One region of the Pseudorhizobium marinum genome, then DNA from elsewhere that is predicted to be linked to it. Evidence: predicted binding sites of a transcription regulator. Region 1 holds the regulator's gene; each other region holds the start of a gene.
The links. The regulator PhoB, encoded in region 1, activates phosphate uptake and scavenging genes when phosphate is short. The targets are predictions, from matches to a motif close to TGTCATNNANCTGTCAT.
Positions count from the first base shown of each region.

Region 2: the regulator PhoB is predicted to act here: its motif matches at 1,942-1,958, upstream of EO99_RS0104720 (DUF2794 domain-containing protein).
Region 3: the regulator PhoB is predicted to act here: its motif matches at 2,212-2,228, upstream of EO99_RS0101260 (pyruvate kinase).
Region 4: the regulator PhoB is predicted to act here: its motif matches at 3,498-3,514, upstream of EO99_RS0108970 (UDP-2,3-diacylglucosamine diphosphatase).

Region 1 covers NZ_JMQK01000018.1:30,610-36,524, forward strand. Annotated here, with positions in the region: gene pstC (phosphate ABC transporter permease subunit PstC) at 1-1,373, shown strand, start outside; gene pstA (phosphate ABC transporter permease PstA) at 1,466-2,701, shown strand; gene pstB (phosphate ABC transporter ATP-binding protein PstB) at 2,715-3,530, shown strand; gene phoU (phosphate signaling complex protein PhoU) at 3,574-4,293, shown strand; gene phoB (phosphate regulon transcriptional regulator PhoB) at 4,311-4,997, shown strand; gene EO99_RS0118935 (hypothetical protein) at 5,053-5,310, opposite strand; gene EO99_RS0118940 (transglutaminase-like cysteine peptidase) at 5,573-5,915, shown strand, end outside.
Region 2 covers NZ_JMQK01000003.1:146,650-152,564, reverse strand. Annotated here, with positions in the region: gene EO99_RS0104730 (TSUP family transporter) at 46-786, shown strand; gene EO99_RS0104725 (DUF1223 domain-containing protein) at 958-1,710, shown strand; gene EO99_RS0104720 (DUF2794 domain-containing protein) at 1,975-2,361, shown strand; gene EO99_RS0104715 (GNAT family N-acetyltransferase) at 2,366-2,914, opposite strand; gene EO99_RS0104710 (Bax inhibitor-1/YccA family protein) at 3,030-3,767, opposite strand; gene EO99_RS0104705 (ABC transporter permease) at 3,970-5,915, opposite strand, start outside.
Region 3 covers NZ_JMQK01000001.1:245,970-251,884, forward strand. Annotated here, with positions in the region: gene EO99_RS0101255 (alpha/beta hydrolase) at 1-522, shown strand, start outside; gene EO99_RS0101260 (pyruvate kinase) at 635-2,161, opposite strand; gene EO99_RS0101265 (transglycosylase SLT domain-containing protein) at 2,312-2,884, opposite strand; gene EO99_RS0101270 (transglutaminase-like cysteine peptidase) at 3,170-3,733, shown strand; gene EO99_RS0101275 (DMT family transporter) at 3,764-4,651, opposite strand; gene EO99_RS0101280 (adenylosuccinate synthase) at 4,838-5,915, shown strand, end outside.
Region 4 covers NZ_JMQK01000005.1:297,942-303,856, forward strand. Annotated here, with positions in the region: gene EO99_RS0108955 (ABC transporter permease) at 1-242, opposite strand, end outside; gene dgcA (N-acetyl-D-Glu racemase DgcA) at 390-1,370, shown strand; gene EO99_RS0108965 (MFS transporter) at 1,322-2,539, opposite strand; gene EO99_RS0108970 (UDP-2,3-diacylglucosamine diphosphatase) at 2,635-3,438, opposite strand; gene EO99_RS0108975 (NADP-dependent malic enzyme) at 3,656-5,915, shown strand, end outside.

The DNA of each region.
Region 1 (5,915 bases):
CGAAAAGCGGAGTGAAGCTTCACTCTCTTTCGGGCTATTACGGACAGACCGTCGCTCTGTTCACTGCCGTCCCTGCATTGCTTCTCATGGTTGCCTGGCTGTTCGTGCAGCCGATCATCATCGAAAGTCGCGTCAGCGACATGATCCCCGACAGCGTGATCCCGCAGGGCGGGGCCTTGAGCCTCGTGATGTCGGACGTGCGACAGATCGCAGGCGGGCTCGATGCCGTCCTCGCCAATACCGAGCTCAGCGAAGAAGCCCTCAACAGCGGCGAGGTCGACTTCACCACGATCCGCGCCCGCATGGCTGAGGTTGGTGTAGCGCTGGCCGGCGATGTGCCGCAGGAAGTGTATGAAGCTGCGAAAGCCTATCGCCAGGGCGCAGATATCGGCCGTCTGATGATGACGGTTGCCGTCATCGGACTGGCTCTCGGCCTCCTTGCGTGGTCGATGAGACGGATCGAGCCGAGGATGCGCGCCCGCAACGTCAGCGAGAACTTCGTTCAGGCTCTGTTGATCGGCTCGTCCACGATCGCCATTCTCACGACCGTCGGCATCGTCTTCTCGCTGGTGTTCGAAACCATCAACTTCTTCAAGCTGTATCCGGCCTCCGAATTCTTCTTCTCCACGGTCTGGAACCCGCAGTTCCGCGGCGGTTCTGATCTCGGCATCCTGCCGCTGCTTTGGGGTACGCTCTACGTATCGCTGGTGGCGCTGCTGGTGGCGGTCCCGGTCGGCCTGATGATCGCGATCTATCTTGCCGATTACGCGGGTTCGACCCTGCGCAGCTTCGCCAAGCCGGCCATCGAAGTGCTCGCCGGCATTCCGACCATCGTCTACGGTCTTTTCGCGCTGATCACCTTCGGCCCCTTCCTGCGCGACTGGATCGCGCAGCCGCTCGGGCTGGGGAGTTCGTCCTCGTCGGTTCTGACCGCCGGCCTCGTCATGGGCGTGATGATCATCCCGTTCGTCAGCTCGCTGTCCGACGACATCATCAATGCCGTGCCCCAGGCGATGCGCGACGGTTCCTATGCGCTGGGCGCCACCCAGTCGGAGACCATCAAGAGGGTCATCCTGCCGGCCGCGCTGCCGGGCATCGTCGGCGCCATCCTGCTGGCCGCAAGCCGCGCCATCGGCGAGACCATGATCGTGGTCCTCGGTGCCGGTGCAGCCGCCAGGCTCGACCTCAATCCCTTCGAGGCGATGACGACCGTGACGGTGAAGATCGTCAGTCAGCTGACCGGCGATACCGAATTCGCCAGCCCTGAGACGCTGGTTGCCTTCGCGCTCGGCCTCACCCTCTTCGTGATTACCCTTGGGCTCAACGTACTGGCCCTTTACATCGTGCGCAGATACCGGGAGCAGTACGAATGACCGATATGACCGCCGCAACCCCTGCGAAGTCGCCGTCTGCCAGCGAGGCGCGGACCCGCCGCCGCAATGCATCGGAACGTCGCTTCCGGCTGATGGGACTGATTGCCGTCGCCATCGGTGTCCTGGCGCTGGTCGGCCTGCTGGTCTCCATCTTCGCGAACGGCGCTTCGACCTTCCGCCAGACCTATATCACCCTCGACATCTATCTCGACCCCGCCCGCCTCGACAAGTCGGGGGCACGCGACATCGAGGAGATCTCCAAGGTCTCGACATTCGGCTATGCGCCTCTGATCGAGGACTCGCTTGCTGCGGCCATGGCGGAGCGTGGCCTCACGGGGATCGACGCGGATGACGCCGCCGACCTGATCTCCGGCGAAGAGCCGGCCATGCTGCGCCGCTACGTGCTCAACGATCCCTCGCAGATCGGCGAGACCGTGGAGTTCAACCTGCTCGCCTCCGGTCGTATCGACGGCTACTACAAGGGCCGTGTCACGATGGCGAGCGCCGAGCTCGACCGCAACGTCTCGCCCGAGCAGCTGATGCTGGCCGACGAGCTGAAGGAAGCGGGCATCCTGACGACCCGCTTCAACTGGGACTTCTTCACCAATCCCGACGCATCCGACACGCGACCGGAAGCCGCCGGCCTCGGCGTCGCCATCCTCGGTTCGCTCTACATGATGCTGATCGTGCTGGTGCTTTCCCTGCCGATCGGTGTCGCCGCGTCCATCTATCTGGAGGAGTTTGCGCCGAGGAACCGTCTCACCGACCTGATCGAGGTGAATATCGCCAACCTCGCGGCGGTGCCGTCGATCGTCTTCGGTATTCTCGGCCTCGCGGTCTTCATCAACTTCGTCGGCCTGCCGCAGTCTGCTCCCGTGGTGGGCGGCCTCGTGCTGACGTTGATGACGCTGCCGACGATCATCATCGCGACCCGCGCCGCCCTGAAGGCCGTGCCGCCGTCGATCCGCGATGCGGCCCTTGGGGTCGGAGCATCGAAGATGCAGGCGATCTTCCATCACGTCGTGCCGCTCGCCATGCCGGGCATCCTGACCGGGACCATCATCGGCCTTGCGCAGGCGCTGGGCGAAACCGCGCCGCTGCTGCTGATCGGCATGGTGGCCTTCGTGCGCGAATATCCCGCCGGTCCGCCCGAGGGCTTCTTCGATCCGGCATCGGCCTTGCCGGTCCAGGTCTACAACTGGACCCAGCGCGGCGATCCGGCGTTCTTCGAACGCGCCTCCGGCGCCATCATCGTGCTTCTGGTATTTCTGCTGTTCATGAACCTGATTGCGATAATTCTTCGCCGCCGCTTCGAGCGCCGGTGGTAAAGGAGAGCACGATATGAATATGTTGTCCGACGCTGCTGCTGAGAAGGCTCTGGTAAAAAAGATGAACGAAGTCAACTACAAGATGGTCGGCAAAGACGTGTCGGTCTACTACGGTGAGAAGCGTGCACTCTTCGATGTCAATCTCGGTGTTCGCAACAACACGGTAACGGCGCTGATTGGCCCGTCCGGCTGCGGCAAGTCCACCTTCCTGCGCTGCCTGAACCGGATGAACGACACCATCCAGGGCGCCAAGGTCACCGGCCTGCTGACCCTCGACAGCAAGGACATCTACGATCCGGATATCGACGTGGTGGAACTGCGCGCCCGCGTCGGCATGGTGTTCCAGAAGCCGAACCCGTTCCCGAAGTCGATCTACGAGAATGTTGCCTACGGACCGCGCATCCACGGACTGGCGCGCTCGAAGGCCGAACTGGATCAGATCGTCGAGGCGAGCCTTCAGAAGGCCGGCCTCTGGAGCGAGGTCAAGGATCGTCTGCAGGAGAGCGGCACCGGCCTTTCCGGTGGCCAGCAGCAGCGCCTCTGCATCGCGCGTGCCGTCGCCGTTTCCCCGGAAGTCATCCTGATGGATGAGCCGTGCTCGGCGCTCGACCCGATCGCTACCGCCAGAGTCGAGGAACTGATCCACGAACTGCGGGCGAACTATTCGATCGTCATCGTCACCCACTCCATGCAGCAGGCGGCACGCGTTTCGCAGCGCACGGCGATGTTCCACCTCGGCAACCTGGTGGAAGAGGACGATACCGACAAGATGTTCACCAACCCCAGCGATCAGCGCACGCAGGACTACATCATGGGCCGCTTCGGTTGATCCGCTTTCGGCAGCCTGACGCGAAGCTAGCGAGGACCAAATAATGCCATCGACCCATATTACCTCCGCCTATGATGACGAACTGAAGTTTCTGACGCGCCGCATCTCCGAAATGGGCGGCCTTGCCGAGCAGATGTGCGCCGACGCCGTCCGGGCGCTGGTGAACTCGGACGCGGCTCTCGCCCAGAAGGTGATTTCCGACGACGTCATCCTCGACAACGCCGAGCGCGAGATCGGCGAGAAGGCGATCGTCACCATCGCCAAGCGCCAGCCGATGGCCTCCGACCTGCGCGAAGTCATCGGGTCGCTGCGCATTGCCGCCGACCTCGAGCGGGTGGGCGATCTCGGCAAGAACACCGCCAAGCGCGTCATCGCCGTTCAGGAGAGCGGCATCCCGCGCAATCTCGCCCGCGGCCTGGAGCATCTTTCGGAACTGGCGCTGATCCAGCTGAAGGACGTGCTCGACGTCTATGTCACCCGTTCGGTGGAGAAGGCCGAAGCCATTCGCCAGCGCGACGAGGAGATCGACGCGATCTACACCTCGCTGTTCCGCGAACTCCTCACCTACATGATGGAAGATCCGCGCAACATCACCAGCTGCACGCATCTGCTGTTCTGCGCCAAGAACATCGAGCGGATCGGCGACCATGCCACCAACATCGCCGAGACCATCTACTACATGGCGACGGGCGAGCAGCCCGAGGGCGAACGCCCCAAGGACGATCGGTCCAACACGCTCAGCACGATCCTGAGCGACGATTAGGACGGACGGAGACACGCATGCAGCCAAGAATTACGGTGGTAGAAGACGAAGAGGCGCTGAGCGTGCTTCTTCGCTACAATCTTGAAGCCGAAGGCTATGAGGTGGAGACGGTCACCAAGGGCGACGAGGCCGAAATGCGGCTTCAGGAACGTGTTCCCGACCTTCTGATCCTGGATTGGATGCTGCCCGGCGTTTCCGGCATCGAGCTGTGCCGGCGGCTTCGCATGCGCCGCGAGACCGAGCGCCTGCCGATCCTGATGTTGACGGCACGCGGCGAGGAGAGCGAGCGCATCCGCGGCCTCTCCACCGGCGCCGACGATTATGTGGTCAAGCCCTTCTCGACGCCGGAGCTGATGGCCCGCGTGAAGGCGATGCTGCGCCGCTCCAAGCCCGAGGTGCTGTCGGCCGTGCTGCGTTGCGGCGACATCGAGCTCGACCGGGAGACCCATCGCGTCCACCGCAAGAGCCGCGAAGTGCGCCTGGGGCCGACCGAGTTCCGCCTGCTGGAGTTCCTGATGACGTCTCCTGGCCGCGTCTATTCCCGCGCGCAGCTGCTCGACGGCGTCTGGGGCCACGACATCTACGTCGACGAACGCACGGTCGACGTCCACGTCGGGCGCCTGCGCAAGGCGCTGAACTTCTCCAACATGCAGGATGTCATCCGCACCGTTCGCGGTGCCGGCTACTCCATGGAAGGCCCCTGAGGCCCCTGAGGCCGTTGGGGCCGGCTTCTTGCCGGTCCCGCCCTCCGCTTGGTAGTCAGTCGAGCGGATATTCGATCCGCTGCCGGTCGACGAGCCGCAGCGAGCGGTCCTGCGCGATCACATAGCGCTCCTGCCATTCCTGGCCGAACTGATCCCGGAACCGATGGGTGGCGGTGCTTCCGATCGGAGCCTTGGTGCGCCGCGTCTCCGGCTGGCCGCCATAGATCAGGCTCCCGGGGATCGGTTCGAGCTGGCTTGCGGTCGTGCAGCCGGCGAGAAGGGCGGCAAGCGTCAGAAGGTAAAACGGCTTCATGGGGCACTCCATGGGTTTTCTGGCGTGGAAACGGCTGGCGAAGCCAAAGTTTCCCGAGCCATGCGGATTTCCTGCCGCGGTCGGATACGGTCCCATCACATGGTTGATGTTTAAGCAATCTGCACGGTGCGCGACACCGTCCCATCGGCGTCTGGCAGCCAGGATATAGCGGTCTGCACGAAAGATAACAGGTAAGAGTTCGTAAATTGCGGAGAGCGTCATCGTTCCTTTAGATTTCTTTTAAGAATCAGGGGAACGGCGGATGAAACTTTCTCTCGTGTTGAAGGCGGTCCTTGCCGCAGCGGCCGTGGTGTGTCTTCCGGGCGTGGCGGCGTCCGGGTCCGGTGCCGGCGTGAGCATGGTGGTGGGCAAGCTCACGTCGCAGCCGATCGGGCACTACGAGTTCTGTAAGCTGAACCGGGCCGAGTGCAGCCAGCGCCTGCCGTCCGCACCGCCGCGCAAGCTCACCCCGGAGCGATGGGCCGCGATCGAGCGCGTCAACACCTCCGTCAACGCGCGCATCACGCCCAAGCGCGACAAGCTGATCTACGGGCGCGAGGAGGTCTGGACCTATCCGGTGACCGAAGGCGACTGCGAGGACTTTG
Region 2 (5,915 bases), on a different contig from region 1:
CTACGCGGCCACCGCCGCGGCTGAATCCTCCGGGAGCCCTCCTCATTGAGCCTCGCCATCCTCTTCGGCATGGCCTGCACCGTCTTCCTGACGTCTCTTCTATCGGGCGTCTTCGGGATGGCCGGCGGCCTGATCCTGCTCTGGATCCTGCTGTTCCTGATGCCGGTCGGCACCGCAATTGCCGTCCATGGCGTCATCCAGATGGTGGCGAACGGGTCCCGTGCCTGGTTCTCGCGGCACTACATCGATTTTTCCATCCTCGGCATTCTCTGCATCGGGCTTGCGATCTCGGCGGCGGTGCTGCTCGTCCTGGACTACACGCCGAACATCGTCGTCGTCTCGATCGCGATCGGGCTGATGCCGATCCTCGTCTGGTTGCCGGTCCAGCGCCTGCATCTCGACGCCTCGCGGCCGTCGCACGCGCTGGTGTGCGGGCTGGTGGCAGGAGCTTTGACGGTCGGGGTTGGGGTTTCCGGGCCGACGATCGACATCTTTTTCATCCGCACGACGATGGACCGGCGCACGGTAATCGCCACCAAGGCTGCAACACAGCTGGTTTCGCATGCCACCAAGGTCGTCTTCTACTGGAATGCGGCGAGTGCCCTGCCGCAGGCGGACTGGATCGCCATCGCGCTTGCGGCGCCGATTGCCATTCTCGGAACGCGGGCCGGCAACGGTATCCTGCAGCGGATGACGGACGTTGGTTTCCGCGCCTGGAGCCGCTGGATCGTCACCGGTGTCGGGGCCGTCTATCTCCTGCAGGGGCTTCAGCACGTGATGGAATGAGTGGCCGATTTGCGTCATGCCGCCAGCATGCGAGTCTGGCTCACGTCCTCACCCCATCGTTACTTTATCTTCAGCCCCGGGCACAGTTACCTTGCCGGGCTCCCTGCGTTAGCGCTTGCTTGCCGCCGTCCACTGCGGCTACCAAAGCGCATTCAAAAAAGGTTCGCCGTAATGCCCCTGACAATCCGCAGTGTCGTCGTTCTTGCAGGCCTGTTTCTGGCCGGAACCGCGTTTGCGGAAGAAGGACGAACCCCGCGGGGGGTCGTCGAGCTCTTTACATCCCAGGGATGTTCCTCGTGCCCTCCAGCCGATGGCATGCTGAAGGAGCTGATCCGGCAGGGGGACGTCGTGGCGCTCTCGTACCACGTCGACTACTGGAATTACCTCGGGTGGACGGACACGCTGAGCTCGAAGGAAAACACCGACCGCCAGTACGGCTACGCCCAGTCGCTTGGCCGCAGCGGGGTCTACACGCCGCAGGCGGTGATCAACGGTCGCGACCACGTGAAAGGCACCGAGCTCAAGGCGATAAACTCGAGGATCGACAGCCTGAGGGGAAGCGGCAAGGGACTGTCGGTCCCCGTGGAAGCCCGCATGCACGGCAAGGAAATCCAGATCGAGATCGGGGAAGGTCAGGGCGAGGCGGAAGTGGTTGTGGCCTATTTCACCAAACGCCAGATGGTGGAGGTCGAGAAGGGCGAAAACGCCGGCAAGCGCATGGAGTACTGGCACAGTGTCTACGACGTCCAGTCGATCGGGATCTGGGACGGCAAGCCGCTGAAGCTGACGCTGCCCGGCAAGTTCATGGGAAAGCTGAAGAAGGATGGCTGCGCCGTGCTCCTGCAGCGATCGGGTGCCGGCGGCGAGCCTGCGGCGATCCTGGGCGCCGCCATCCTGATGGCCGGAGGGCGCCAAAAGCGCTGAGCGGGAATGATTCTGCGAGAAGTCGATCCGGCCCGGAAGCATTGGGGGGCTGGGGGTAAGGGTCAATGCAACCGAACCGGATCGTGATGGCGCCGAAAGGGCCAATCACAATACCGACTGTCGCTTTTGAATTCGGCAGTCTTTTGTTCGAATTGGGGCGGGAATAAAATCCCTCCGCGTGAGCCGAGGTCTGCATCTTCCGGGTTGCAATTTCAATGCGCCACGTCACACTGTCACAAGGCTGACATCATCAACGGAGGCAGGATGACGGATCAACCGGATTTGTCAGGCAGGGTAACTGCCCGGGGTGATGTGGTCGTCAGTCTGACCGAATACCGCCAGAACAAGGACCCCGTGCCGGTCATGTTCCACCGGCGCGAGCTGGATGCCATCCTCAGGATCTACGGACGCATGGTCGGTGAAGGCGAGTGGAAGGATTACGCGATCGACCAGCTGAAGGACCGGGCGGTGTTCTCGGTCTTCAAGCGGTCCGGCGAAATGCCGCTCTACCGGATCGAGAAGAACCCCAGGCTGGCCTCCAAACAGGGCGCCTATTCGGTCCTGAACACGCATGGCACGATCCTCAAGCGTGGTCACGACTTGCCGCAGGTGCTGAAGGTGTTCGACAAGGCGCTGAAGCTGATCGACTAGCGCGTCACAGCGTGCCCGGATAGGCCAGTTGATCCGGATCCGAGGTATTTCCGTCTCCCAGACTGCGTTGCATCATCACCGTGTCGAGCCAGCGTCCATGCTTGAAGCCGGTGCCCTTGAGGGTGCCGGACAGCTCGAAGCCCTGAGCGTGATGGAGAGCGATCGAGGCGGGGCTGGCCCCGCCGATGACGGCGACCATCTGGCGGAAGCCGAGGGTGGTGCAGCGGTCCACGAGCTCTGCCAGCAGAGCGCGGCCGATCCCCTGGCCACGGGCCTCCGGCGCCAGGTAAATGGAATCCTCGACCAGCCAACGGTAGGCCGGCCTTGTCCTGAATGCGGAGGCATAGGCATAGCCGAGCAAGATCCCGTCCTGGGCTTCCGCGGCGATATAGGGATAGCCCCTGGAGGCGATGGCGAGGAAACGCTCCCGCATCTCCGCCTCATCCGGCGGCGTCATCTCGTAGCTTGCGGTACCATTGGTGACGCTGTCGGCATAGATGGCGGTGATTGCGGCAAGGTCGGACAGGCTGGCGTCGCGAAGGCTGAAGCTCATTGACGGAAACCGGAAACAGGCTGTTGAGAATGTCGGAGCCTAGGCCGTGGATGCATGCCGGGCAACAAAAAAGGCGGCCCGAAGGCCGCCTTTCCGTTGTCGGTTCCGATGCAGACTACTCGTTGCGATTGCCGAGGAACTGCAGCAGGAACATGAACAGGTTGATGAAGTCGAGGTAGAGGGTCAGCGCACCCATGATGGCCTTGCGGCCAGCAACCAGCGCGTCGTCGCCGTCGAAGTACATCTCCTTGATCTTCTGGGTGTCATAGGCGGTAAGGCCCGCGAAGATCAGCACGCCGATCGCCGAGATGGCAAAGCCCATGGCGGACGACTGCAGGAAGATGTTGACGATCGAAGCGATGATCAGACCGAAGAGGCCCATGATCAGGAACGATCCGAGACCAGAGAGGTCCTTCTTCGTCGTGTAGCCGTAGAGAGACAGCGCTCCGAAGGAGGCGGCCGTCACCAGGAAGGTCTGGACGATGCTCTCACCGGTAAACACGATGAAGATCGACGACAGCGAGACGCCCATCAGGGCGGCATAGCCCCAGAAGGTCGCCTGGGCGGTCCCGACGCTCATCGAGTTGATGCGAAAGCTCAGGAAGAAGACCAGGCCGAGCGGCGCCAGCATGATCACCCAACGGAGCGGGGAAGCGAACAGCAGATTGGCGAAGGCCGGATTGGAAACCGCCAGAGCGTAGGTGCCGTAGGCAGCCACGCCGGTGATTGCCATGCCGAGTGCCATCAGGTTGTAAACCTTGAGCATATAGGCGCGAAGGCCCTCGTCGATCCCCGTGCCCGTCTGCGCGCGAGTCTGCGACATTCGGTTCTGGTAGTTACGTAGGTCAGCCATTTGTATCCTCATCAAGCTCCGAAATTGGTCACGGTGTCGGGATAAATCCCAGGCGCCGCTGCGGAGCTTCAGCAAGCCTGCTTGAAATATGATGTGATAATGCGTCTGGTACAAGAGCCAACCCTTGTAAATACGACGGAATAGGCCCCTCCGACGGCGACTCGGGCGGCAGTCTGACGCGGATGTGATCGCGGTGCGTTGGCTAGAGCTCCCTCAGCACCGGTGCCGCCTTCTGCCCGAGCACCCGCCAGGTGCCGAGGAGGCCGATCCCCACCGTCAGGACCAGGGCGCCGATGATCGTGATGACGGCCACGTCCGGCAGGAAGACGGAGGGCAGGTTCATGATCCGGCTCACCACATACCAGGCCGATACGCCGCCGGCGAGGAGTGCAAAGACGGCCGTCGCGGCACCCAGGATGATGTACTCGTAGCTGAAGGCCCTGATCAGCAATCCGCGGGTTCCTCCCAGGGTCTTCAGGATCACGGCGTCATGGGTGCGGGCACGGTTGCCGGCGGCAAGGGCCCCGGAGAGCACCAGAACGGAGGCGATCAGCGCGACGGCCGCAGCGGCCCGGATGGCCGTGGCCAGCTGTCCGACAAGACGGTCGACGATGTCGATTGCATCCTTGACCCGCACGCTGGTGATGGTGGGATAGGCTGTGGTGACCTCGCGCAGGATGGTGGCCTCTTGCGCTGCGGTCGCATCGGCGTCCGTCAGCGTTGCCAGCCAGGCATGGGGCGCACCGCGGAAGGTGTTGGGCGAAAATACCATGACGAAGTTGATCGACAGGGATTCCCATTCGACTTCGCGGAAGCTCGCGATCCGGGCGGTGATGTTGCGGCCCAGCACGTTGACCGTGACGGTGTCGCCGAGCTTGAGGCCCAGTTCTCCGCCCTCCTCGGCGGAAAAGGAAACGAGCGGCTCGCCGTCGTAGTCGGCCGGCCACCATTCGCCGGCCGTCAGCGTGGCATTGCTCGGCAGGACCTCCTCGTAGGTGATGCCGCGATCTCCCCGCAGCACCCAACGGCCGCCCGGCGGCACTTCCATCTGGCTGATGTCTTCGCCGTTGAAGGCGGTGATCCGGCCACGCAGCATCGGCACCTGACTGATGGTGCCCTCTGGCGCATTCCGCTGCAGAATGTCGATAAAGCCTTCGCGCTCGCCGCTCTGGATGTCGACGAAGAAGAAATTGGGCGCCTGTTGCGCCATGCGTCCGGTGAGCTGCTGCCGAAGGTTTCCGTCGATCAGGGCCAGCGTGACGAGAAGCGCAAGCCCGAGCCCGAGCGAGAGGACCACGGACGGCGTCAATGCACCGGGCCGGTGGATATTTCCGATCGCCAGGCGAAGAGCGGGCGAGCGGACGCGCGGACTGCGGCGCGCCAGGGCCGCAATCAATAGGGCGACGAGGCGGAGGAGTATGAACGCACCGGCAACCGCGGCAAGGAATATGCCCGCCACAAACCGCTCTTCGGCGGTGATGACAGCGATCGCGGCAAGGGCCGCCAGCGCCACGCCCGCGGCCAGGACATAGGGCCAGGAAGGGAGGCCGCTGCCTTCGAAGCTCTGCTCGCGGAAGAGGGCGGTTGCCGGGACCTGGCGGGCGTGACCGAGCGGGAGCACGGAAAAGGTGAAGGTAATGAGGAGGCCGAAGAGCGCCGCAAGCGCCAGGGCGCCGGGATAGAAGGTGATCCCTCGTGGAACCGGCAGCACGCCGTCCAGGAAACGGATGGCGATGAAGGGCGAGATGGCGCCGATGACGAGGCCGATCAGAATGCCGACGGCGGCGAGAAGCAGGATCTGGATCAGGTAGATCGTCGTGACGACACCCGCCGGGGCGCCGAGGCATTTGAATGTGGCGATGGTCGTGCGCTTGGAATCGAGGAAGGCGCGCACCGCGTTGGCGACACCGACGCCGCCGACGATCAGCGCCGTCAGTCCGACCAGGGTCAGGAACTGGGAGAAGCGTTCGACATTCTCCGTCAACGACGGGGCGGCGCGATCACTGGTGCGGATAGACCAGCCTGCGTCGGAAAATTGATCCGAAGCGCGGTCCTGTACAGCGGTGCGCTGGCCGGGGTTGTCGAGGCGGATCTTGTAGGCGTGTTCCACCAGGCTGCCCGTCTGGACCAGTCCCGAGGCGGTCAGCG
Region 3 (5,915 bases), on a different contig from region 1:
AACCAGTTCTTCGATTTCGGCAGCTGCCTGCTGCCGAACGCGACCGTGATCTCGCCGCGCGGCGACATCTCGGAGCATGGCGCGGCGCGGTTCTTCCGGCGCAAGGCGGAAGGGGTCTACGACTGCGAGGATCTTGCCCGCGCGACCCATCGCATGAGCGAGTTCGTCGCCGCCAATCGGGAACGGCATCAGGCCGGGCCGGTGATCGGCGTCGGCTTCTCGAATGGCGCCAATATCCTGGCGAACATCCTGATCGAGAACCCGGGGCTGTTTGAATCGGCGGTGCTGATGCATCCGCTGATCCCCTTCGAGCCGAACGACAGGACGGGAAAGGCCAGCAGCCGGATCCTGATCACCGCCGGCGAGCGCGATCCGATCTCGCCGGTCGACCTCACCAACCAGCTTGCCGACTATTTCCGGCGGCAGGGAGACAGCGTCGATCTCGAATGGCATCCCGGCGGGCATGAACTGCGCCCGAACGAGATCCAGGCGGCCAAGACGTTTCTGTCCCAGTATCGCTGACCATCGCGTACGGTCGGCGGAGCTACGTCAGCGGCAAGGCTGAAGCAGTTTTTCGCGCCAATCAAGAATGTCGCCGGCCTCTGCCGGCGACCTGGTGCTGAATCCCTTCGGGTCAAACCGCCGGAACGGGATAGGTCCAGGATTTCAGCGCCCGCAGCGTCGGCGTCTTCTTGGTCATGTGCTCGTCCATGCGCGACATCAGGTGATCGAGGACATTGACGGCCTCGGCGACGGCGGCACCCTTGTTGAGCATCACGCATTCGGCCCGCGCCGCCATCGCGGCATCGGTCATCTCGCCACGGGTCGGGATGCCGGTCTTGACCAGATCCTCCAGGACCTGGGTCGCCCAGATCGTCGGCACCGAGGCGGCTTCGCAGAGCCAGAGGATTTCCTCCTGCATCTCGGCCAAGCGCTCGAACCCGATCTCTGCTGCCAGATCGCCGCGGGCGATCATCACCCCGAAGGGCCGGCGGTGGCGAAAGGCGACGGCGATGAGTGCCGGCAGGTTCGCCAGGGCCTCGGGCTGCTCGATCTTGGCAACCAGCCCCAGTGGGCGGTTGCGGGGCGGCAGGCCGGCAAGCGTGCCTTCGAGCGATTCGATGTCGTCGGGGCGGCTGACGAAGGAGTAGCCCAGCATGTCGGCATGATCCATGACGACCGCGAGATCGGCATGATCCTTGGTGGTCAGGGGCGACAGGCCCAGCACCGTATCGGGAAGGTTCAGGCCTTTTTCCACCTTCAGTTTCGTGCCGCCAGTCTTGGTGCGTGTGACGCGGACCAGCGCTTCCTCGGGCGACGTTTCCTCGACGATGCCCTCCAGCTTGCCGTCGTCGTAGCGGATCCGGTCACCGATCTTCAGACGCGTGACGATCTCCGGAACGGAGACAGCCGCGGAGAAGGGGGCGATGTCATCGACGCGCGGCAGAGCGCCGGCGCACAGGCGGATGTGATCGCCGACCTGCGCCTTGGTGGAGGGCGGTGTCAGCACGTTGCCGGTACGGATCTTGGGGCCGGCGATATCCATCAGGATGGTCAACCGGCGGCCAAGCGTCTTGCCCGCTGCCCGCACATGCTTTGCCATGTCCTCCCAGATCGACTTGTCGTCATGGGCGCAGTTGATGCGGGCAATGTCCATGCCGCGGCGGGCGAGGTCCAGGATGAAATCGGGATCGTCGGCGGAGGCTTCGGGCAGCGTCACCATGATCCGGCCACGCCGGTTCGGCCGTCCGCCGCCGAGAAGCGCTTCCGTTTCTTCGGCGAGGGCGAACTCGCCACGGAAAAACGTTTGTTCCGTGGGTGGGGGATAGGGTGCGGGAGAGCCCTGGATTGCCGCCAGTGCCCCAAGGACCGCATCGAAGGTCGGCAGGACGCGACCTTCCAGCCTGCCGAGAGAGGACAGCCCGTGCTGCATCAGCTGGCGCTGGAGCGGGCGCAGGTCGTGCCGTCGCAGGGCCAGATAATGACACAGGTTTTCGAGCCGGATGCGATCGCTGTCTTCGAAGCCGTCGGTGCCGCCCAGTTCCAGCAACAGGTCGGCGGCATCCGCGACCACCTGGACCCGGACAGCCATCAGGTCCTTGAACAGGGCTGCTGACCAGGAAGTGTCAACGTCCTTCACGTCCATGTCGTTCTGCATCATCGAGAATCTCCGCCAGTTGCAGGACCCTAGGCGTGTCAAGCCACAGGTTCATGACGCTCAGATGGCAGACAGGCGCGACATGACGCCTCATCCGCGCTGCCGGGAAGGGCAGGGCTGACGCACCGCCGCCGGCGCCGGCGTTTTCCCGGATCAGTAGCCGCAGGAGCGCAGCTGCGCCTCGTACTTGGAGGCGATGCCGGCGGAGCGCTGCGCCCCTTTTCGGGCCGTCGCGGTGAAGGAGCCGCGCGAATAGCCTGCATGGCCGGTGTAGTAGGCGAGATAGAGGTTGTAGCTGTCGTTGCGGGGGATGCCGTTCCTGACATGGCTGCGGTTGTGGTACCAGCCGATGAAATGGATGGCGTCGCCGAAGTCGCTGCGGCGGGCCGACCAGCGTCCCGTGGCGCGCTGGTATTCAGTCCAGGTGCCGTCCAGCGCCTGGGCATAGCCATAGGCGGTCGATTGCCGCTTCCAGGGGATGAACCCGAGCAGCTTGGTGCGCGGCGGACGGGCGCGGGCACGGAAACTGGATTCGGTGTAGACCGTGGCCATCAGGATGGGGACCGGGACCCCGAACTCCCGCTCGACCTTCCTGGCATCGCGGGCCCAGTTGTTGAACAGCCCGTCGCGCTGCTCGAAGATCGCACAGGCATTGGTGACCCGGCTCGGGGCGGACGCGCAGGCTGACAGCAGCAGCAGGAGCGCGATGGAGAACGCAATACGCATCGCTAGACCTCTTGTTTCCAAGAGATTCATGAGCCCTAAAATTTAATGAAAAGTTTAGGGATCGCCTGGAGCGGGAAGACTCTTCGGCGACCGCCGGTGCGCAGCCTGTGTCATCGCGGGAAAAAAATGGATTTCAGTAAATTTGAATCTTTCCGTTTAAGCGGGCTGCAAAGGTGTTTTCGTATGGTTGGCCATAGACGGCATGAGGCCAATGACGACCGAGATGAATTCGGGAAGCCACGCGAGACGGCGATCAACGCTGTCCGATCAAACAGGGTCTCGAAGATGTCGACAAAGATTCTCGCTGCTGCGGCTTTTCTGGCCGCCCTCGTTTCGGGTCACGCTGCACAGGCAGCCGGTCCCGGCGGTTTTGCACGCACGTTTGCCGCTTCCCCGGCACTCGAATACAAGATGGCGGACGTTCGCCCGGCCGCAAAGGCCGAGGCTGCCGATAGAACGTTTTCACTGACCCGCGACAAGGCGCAGGAGCTTGTGCGTGTCAATCGGACGGTCAACAAGACGATCGACGCCTTGGACAGCTATTTCGACGGCTTCCAGACGGACCTGGTCGTCGCCGCTCCATCAGGCGCCTGCTTTGACTGCGCCGACCTGAAGCGAGACCGCCTCGTGGCGCTCGGATGGCCGGATGACCGCATGCACGTCACCTATGCCCTGACGGACACGGGCCGGGTCCAGCGGGTGCTGGTGGTTTCCACCGACCGCGGCCAGATCGTGCTCGGGGAGAAGGTCAGCGTCGTGCGGGGCTGGCGCAACGACCAGGCCGAAGCGGCGGCCGAGGCGCTGTCGCAGACAGCCTCCAAGGCGCCGGCGGCCTATTACGACATCTGAAGGTTTTTCATTTCTATCGGAAAGCCCGTCTCAGGGTGAGGCGGGCTTTCCGCGTTCCGCAATGGCGATACCGCCCAGCGCCAGCACCAGTGCCGCGATGTGGAACAGCTGCAGGTCCTCGCCGATGATGGCCACCGATAGAAGCGTGCCGAAGACCGGGATCAGGTTGATGAACAGGCTGGCCCGGTTCGGACCGATCCCCTCGACGCCCTTGATGTACAGGACCTGCGACACGAGCGAGGCGAAGAGCGCGGTGTAGAGGACAATGACCCAGCCCCGCGTATCGGGCCAGATGGCCTGGTCGCTCGCCTGTTCCCAAAGGACCAGCGGCACTGTCGTCAGCAGTGCGAAGAGAGCGGGGATCGCCATCAGCGTGCGCCAGTCGACGATCGGCTTCCAGCGCAGCGAAACGGTGTAGACGGCATAGGCCACCACCGCGATCAGCATCAGCGCGTCTCCGAAATTCACCGTCAGCTCCAGAAGCGTGCCGAGGTCGCCATGGGCCGCCGTCAGCGCCACGCCCAGCAGGGTCAGGGAGAAGCCGAAAATCTGGGCGAGCGACACCCGCATCCGAAACAGGATGAAGTTGATGATGAAGATGAGCATCGGGATGCCGGCCTGCTCGATGGCGACGTTGATCGCCGTCGTGTATTTCAGCGCCGTATAGAGCGTCGCGTTGAAGGTCGTATAGCCGACGACGCCATAGAGAATCAGGATCGGCAGGCGCTTTCGCACGATCGGCCAGTCGCGGATCAATTGCGGCACCGAGATCGCGAAGATGATGGCGACTGCGAAGGTCCAGCGCCAGAACGTCAGCATCATCGGGCTGACATGGCCGACGGCAAGCTTGCCTGCCACCGCATTGCCACCCCAGCACAGCGTGGCGATGACGAGACACAGATAGGCCTTTTTGTGCAAGGGGATCTCCACTGGAGAAAAGGAAGGAATCTGGTCGGACCAAGCGCTGATAAACCGGTGGTTCGGCGCTTGTCACGCAAAAACCGCTTTTTTCGCGACAAACGGTTCGCTTTCCGCGCGTCATGGTTTTATAGATGCGCCGGTTTGAGTGGGCGCAACAGCCTGTGCGGAATAGGAAAGCAAAATATGACGAACGTCGTGGTGGTCGGTTCCCAGTGGGGCGACGAGGGCAAGGGCAAGATTGTTGACTGGCTTTCCGAGCGCGCCGACATTGTCGTCCGGTTCCAGGGTGGGCACAATGCCGGCCATACGCTCGTCATCGATGGCGTCAGCTACAAGCTGTCGCTGCTGCCGTCGGGCGTCGTGCGTCCCGGCAAGATGGCCGTCATCGGCAATGGCGTTGTCGTCGATCCGCACGCGCTGATCGCGGAAATCGAGAAGCTGGCGAAGCAGGGCGTGTCGATCACGCCGGAAAACCTGCGCGTCGCCGACAACGCCACCCTGATCCTGTCGCTGCACCGCGAGCTGGACGGAATGCGCGAAGACGCAGCTTCCAACAGCGGCACGAAGATCGGCACCACCCGCCGCGGTATCGGACCTGCCTATGAGGACAAGGTCGGCCGCCGTGCGATTCGCGTGATGGATCTCGCCGATCTCGACACGCTGGGCGGCAAGGTCGACCGCATCCTCACCCATCACAATGCCATCCGCCGCGGTCTCGGTGCACCGGAAGTCTCCCATGAAACGATCATGGAAGAGCTGACGTCGGTTGCAGAGCGCATCCTGCCGTTCCGCGAGACGGTCTGGCTGCTGCTCGACAAGCAGCGCCGCAAGGGTGCGCGCATCCTGTTCGAAGGCGCGCAGGGTTCGCTTCTCGACATCGATCACGGCACCTATCCGTTCGTCACCTCGTCCAACACCGTCGCCGGCCAGGCCGCTGCCGGTTCGGGCATGGGACCGGGCGCGCTGGGTTATATCCTCGGCATCACCAAGGCCTATACGACCCGCGTCGGCGAAGGTCCGTTCCCGACCGAGCTCAACGACGAGATCGGCCAGTTTCTCGGCGAGAAGGGCCATGAGTTCGGCACCGTCACGGGCCGCAAGCGCCGCTGCGGCTGGTTCGACGCCGCCCTCGTTCGCCAGTCGGTGGCGACCAACGGCATCACCGGCATCGCGCTGACCAAGCTCGACGTGCTCGACGGGCTGGACGAGCTGAAGATCTGCGTCGGCTACAAGCTGGACGGTCAGGAAATCGATCACCTGC
Region 4 (5,915 bases), on a different contig from region 1:
GCCCCGACCAGCGCCACATCGCGTCCCTGCGTCTGTTTTGCGGTGATCAGGCGCCGGATCAACCAGGCACCGGCGGTGTCCATGGCATCGACGCCGGAGAGATCGATCTCAATCCGGCCGCGCCCGGTGCTCGTCTCCAGCCCCTCCAGCGTCGGCAGGACGCTTGTGATGCTGTGGTTGCGCCAATCGCCACGCGCGACGAATCGCTCGCCATCGCCCCCGGAGGTCTGCTCGGCAGCCATTTCGGCGGCCCGGGTGTCGGCGGTCAATGATGGCACTGGTATCTTTCGTGAACTGGGCGAATTGGCGACGCCGCTCGATTGATCGCGGCTATCAACCGGCAATATAGTCGGCTCCTCAGGAAATACCACGACAGGACGCTCAAAAGCATGCGCCGTAACCTTGAAGCCACAATCGAGAGATTTCCGATTGCCGGGGTTTTCACCATCTCCCGCGGATCGAAGACGGAGGCAGAGGTCGTGACCTGCACGATCCGAGCAGGCGGCCTGATCGGCCGCGGCGAATGCGTGCCCTACAGGCGCTACGGCGAGACGATCGAAGGCGTGCTGGAGGACGTCCGTTCGGTTTCCGAAGCGATCTTCGAGGGTGCCGACCGGGCCGGGCTGCAACGGATCCTGAAGCCCGGCGCCGCCCGCAATGCTGTCGATTGCGCGCTCTGGGATCTCGAGGCAAAGCAGGCCGGCCAGTCCGTGTCGGCGCTGCTCGGCATCACGCCCCGCCCGCTCACCACCGCCTTCACGCTGTCGCTGGGCGAACCGGAAGCGATGGCTGCCGAGGCGGGCAAAAACGCGCACAGGCCGCTGCTCAAGGTGAAGCTCGGGACGGCCGACGACGAGGCCCGCATGCGTGCCGTCCGGCTGGCGGCGCCGCAGTCTGCCATCATCATCGACGCCAACGAGGGGTGGACCGAGGACAACCTCGAGCGCCACCTGCAGATTGCGGAAGAGCTCCGGATTGCCCTGATCGAGCAGCCGCTTCCGGCAGGCAGCGACGAGGCTCTTGCGCGGGTGCATCGGGTCGTTCCCGTCTGCGCCGACGAAAGCGTTCACGCGACGGAAGATCTGGAGGCGCTGCGGGACCGCTACGACGCCGTCAACATCAAGCTCGACAAGACCGGCGGACTGACCGAGGGCCTGCGCATGAAGGCGGAGGCGAAGCGGCTCGGCTTCCAGGTGATGGTCGGCTGCATGGTCGGCACCTCTCTGGCGATGGCACCGGCCGTGCTGCTGGCCCAGGATGTGGAATATGCCGATCTCGACGGACCGCTGCTCCTGGCCCGCGACCGCCAGCCGGGGCTGCGCTACGAAGGCTCCACGGTCTTTCCGCCGGCTGCCGACCTCTGGGGCTGAAGCCTCGCAGCCAGGGCGATCGTGGCAAGGCCCGCGACCGCAGCGATCGCCATGGCGGGGAAGCTCGCGGCGCCATAGTACTTGTAGAGGACGCCGGACAGGAGCGTCGCCAGCGCCAGAAAGGCGCCGTTGTAGAAGAAGTAGATACCCTGCATCGACGACTCCTGCTCCTCCTGCACCATCTCCACCAGCTTGTGCTGCACTCCTATGTGCAGGAAGGTGAAGGTGAAGGCGTGCATCGACTGTAGCGCCAGATAGCCGGCAAAACCGAGCGGCATGGGAAAGAGCATCCAGCGGAGTACGCCGACCGCGCAGCCGAGCCGCATCATCGTCCAGGGCGTCAACCGCCGGGCAATGATGCCGGAGGCGAAGAAGACCATGATTTCGGCGATCACCGCCGTGCTCCACAGGATGCCGATTTCGGTTCCCGAAAAGCCCTGCTCCTGCCAGTGGATGGCACCGAAGGCGTAGAACATGGCGTGGCCGGCTTGGGCGATCGAGGCACCGATCATCAGCAGGTGCAGGTCGAGCCGCCCCCATGCACCCCAGGCGAGCCGCCTTCCCTGCGCTGCTGTTTCCGGCCGCGGCCGCTTTCGCCCCAGCCGCGGCGCGACATAGGCTGCCACCAGCGTGAAGGCAAAGGCGATGGCTGCCACGAGCGGCAGGATCCCGCCGCCCCAGAGCCCGATCAGCTGCCCCATCAGCAGGCTCATGACGACGAAGCCGACGGAGCCCCAGACCCGCAGCGCACCGTACTGGAAGCCCCAGCGCCGGACCCCGCTGACCGCCATGGAATCGACAACCGGCACATAGGCGGCGAAGACGGCCGCCTGCAGGCTGTAGATGATCAGCACCGGCCAGAAGCCGGTCGCGACGAAGAGCGCGATGGCGGTCAGCAGCGACAGTCCGCCGGACCAGTAGAGAACATTGGCGCGCTCCTGCAGCCGGTCGGCAATGGCGCCGACCACGGGGGCCGCAATGATCCTGACGATCATCGGCAGGGCGAGAATGACGCCGATCTCCACGTCGCTGAACCGCAGCGAATCCAGCCAGACCGGAAAATACGGAAGGATGATGCCATTCACCCCGATCGGGGCGGCATAGGCCAAGGCGCACCGCAGTTGAAAGTGTCGAGGCGGCGGCAGTTCATGGGGATTGGCTGGTGTCACGGGAGCAACTGGATCCGAAGGGGTCCTCCGGATCTAGCACGCGCCCTGCCCGCAGCCTATGGCACATTTGCCATGGGGCGGCACAATCGCCGCACTCAGGCGGCCTGCATATCCTCGAGAACCTCGTCCTCGAGCTGCTGCAGCGCCGGTACGGCGGCAGGCTTCTGCCAGGTGATCATCTCCATCGTGCCGTCCTGGCGTTCGACAACTGCCGTGCAGCTCTCGACCCAGTCGCCGGTGTTGATGTAGCGGATGCCGTCGATGTCTTCGATGACCGCGTGGTGGATATGGCCGCAGATGACGCCGTCGACGCCGCTCTTGCGGGCTTCTTCGGCCACCACATGCTGAAATTCGCCGATGAAGTTCACCGCCTGCTTCACCTGCAGCTTGGCCCAGGCCGAAAACGACCAGTAGGGCATGCCGAGCCGGCGGCGGATGGCGGCGAGCACCACGTTGAGCGCGATGGCAGCGTCATAGGCCCAGTCGCCCAGGTAGGCGAGCAGGCGCGCGTTGCGCACCACCACATCGAATTCGTCGCCATGCAGGACGAGGTACTTCTTGCCGTCGGCGGCCTCGTGAATGATGCGGTCGGCCACTTCGATGCCGCCGAAATGCATGCCCGGGAAATCGCGCAGGAATTCGTCGTGGTTGCCGGGAATATAGACGATGCGGCAGCCCTTGCGCGCCTTGCGCAGCAGCTTCTGCACGACATCATTGCAGCCTTGCGGCCAGTGCCAGCTCCGCTTCAGCCGCCAACCGTCGACGATGTCGCCGACGAGGATGATGGTGTCAGCCTCATGGTGGCGCAGGAAATCAAGCAGAAGATCTGTCTGCGCGGCCTTGGAGCCGAGATGCACGTCGGAGATGAAGATCGTCCGGAAATGCCTGCTGTTCGCCATCACGGTCACTGGTCCCCTGTTGCCTAACGCTGCCGCAGCCCTTCCAAAATCAGACTCGTGTTTCAGGAGCATGACAACCGGGGGCTTCGGACAGATCGTGACCTGGCGCCGCCATGTCTCCGCTCGGAAATTCTGCTGTTCCCGGGCGCCGATTGTTGTAAGGAAGACACTCACACAGACACTCGACTAAAGACGAATAATCGGAGGCGCTCAGGGCATGCAGGACAAGGCGAACGAAGACGGCAACAACAAGTCCGGCGATCTCGACGAGCAGGCCCTGTTCTTCCACCGCTATCCGCGCCCCGGCAAGCTGGAGATCCAGCCGACCAAGCCGCTCGGCAACCAGCGCGACCTGGCGCTCGCCTATTCGCCGGGCGTCGCCGCGCCCTGCCTTGCGATTCGCGACGATCCCAACACCGCTGCCGACTATACCGGGCGCGCTAACCTCGTTGCGGTGATCTCCAACGGCACGGCCGTGCTCGGCCTCGGCAACATCGGACCGCTCGCCTCCAAGCCGGTGATGGAGGGCAAGGCGGTGCTCTTCAAGAAGTTCGCCGCCATTGATGTCTTCGACATCGAGATCGACGCCAACGACATCGATTCGATGGTCTCGACCATTTCGGCGCTGGAGCCGACGTTCGGCGGCATCAACCTCGAAGACATCAAGGCCCCGGAATGCTTCGAGGTCGAGCGCCAGCTGCGCGAGAAAATGAACATCCCGGTCTTCCACGACGACCAGCACGGCACGGCGATCATCGTCGCGGCGGCAATCCTCAACGGCCTGGAGCTTGCCGGCAAGACGCTTTCGGACGTCAAGATCGTCGCGTCCGGTGCCGGCGCCGCGGCACTCGCCTGCCTCAACCTCCTGGTCCTGCTCGGCGCGCGCAAGGAAAACATCTGGGTCCACGACATCGAGGGCCTCGTCTACCTCGGCCGCGAGACGCTGATGGACCAGTGGAAGTCGATCTACTGCCAGGACAGCGAGAAGCGCACCCTGGCCGAGAGCATCGACGGTGCGGACGTCTTCCTCGGCCTTTCGGCCGCCGGCGTCCTGAAGCCGGAACTGCTGGCCAAGATGGCCGACAAGCCCCTGATCATGGCGCTCGCCAATCCGACGCCGGAGATCATGCCGGAGCTGGCGCGCGCTGCACGCCCTGACGCCATGATCTGCACCGGCCGCTCCGACTTCCCGAACCAGGTCAACAACGTTCTCTGCTTCCCCTATATTTTCAGGGGTGCCCTGGACTGCGGCGCCCGCACCATCAACGAAGAAATGAAGATGGCGGCGGTCAAGGCCATCGCGGCGCTCGCCCGCGAGGAGGTCTCCGATGTCGCCGCCCGCGCCTATTCCGGCGAAACGCCGATCTTCGGCCCCGACTACCTGATCCCCTCGCCCTTCGACCCGCGGCTGATCCTGCGCATCGCGCCGGCCGTTGCCCGGGCTGCCGCCGAAAGTGGCGTCGCCGGACGTCCGATCCAGGACTACGACGCCTACATGGACCAGCTGAACCGATTCGTCTGGCGGTCCGGCTTCATCATGAAGCCGATCTTCAACGCTGCGAAGAATGCCGAGAAGAACCGCGTCATCTTTGCCGAGGGCGAGGACGAGCGCGTGCTGCGCGCCGCCCAGGTCCTGCTCGAAGACCAGACGGCGCGGCCGATCCTGATCGGTCGCCCCAGCGTCATCGAGGCGCGGCTGAAGCGCTTCGGCATCCGCATCCGCCCGAACGTCGATTTCGAGGTGATCAATCCGGAGGACGATCCGCGCTACCGCGATTACGTCGACGACTATTTCGCGCTCGTCGGCCGCGCCGGCGTCAACCCGGAGGCGGCCCGCACGATCGTGCGCACCAATACCACCGTGATCGGCGCGCTCGCCGTCAGGCGTGGCGAGGCCGATGCGCTGGTCTGCGGCGTCGAAGGACGCTACGACCGCCATCTGCGCGACGTCAACCAGATCATCGGCAAGCGCGAAGGCGTCTGCGCCTTCTCCGGCATGAGCCTCTTGATCTCGCAGCGCGGCGCGATCTTCTTCACCGATACCTTCGTCAGCTACAATCCGACGGCCGCCGAGATCGCCGAGATGACGATCCTCGCGGCGGAGGCCATCCAGCGCTTCGGCATCGTCCCCAAGGCCGCGCTCGTCAGTCACTCGAACTTCGGTTCGCGCGATTCCGAAAGCGCCCGCAAGATGCGCGAGGCCCTCGCCCTGGTGCGCCAGCGGGCGCCGGATCTGGAGGTCGACGGCGAGATGCAGGGCGGTTCGGCGCTGTCCGAACCGCTGCGCAAGCGGGCAATGCCCGACAGCACGCTGACTGGCGAGGCGAACCTGCTGGTGTTCCCCAACCTGGATGCGGCAAACATCTCGCTCGGCGTCGTGCGCAACATGCTGGATGCGCTGCATGTTGGCCCGATCCTGCTCGGCACCGCCCTGCCCGCCCACATCCTGTCGCCGTCCGTCACCTCCCGCGGCGTGG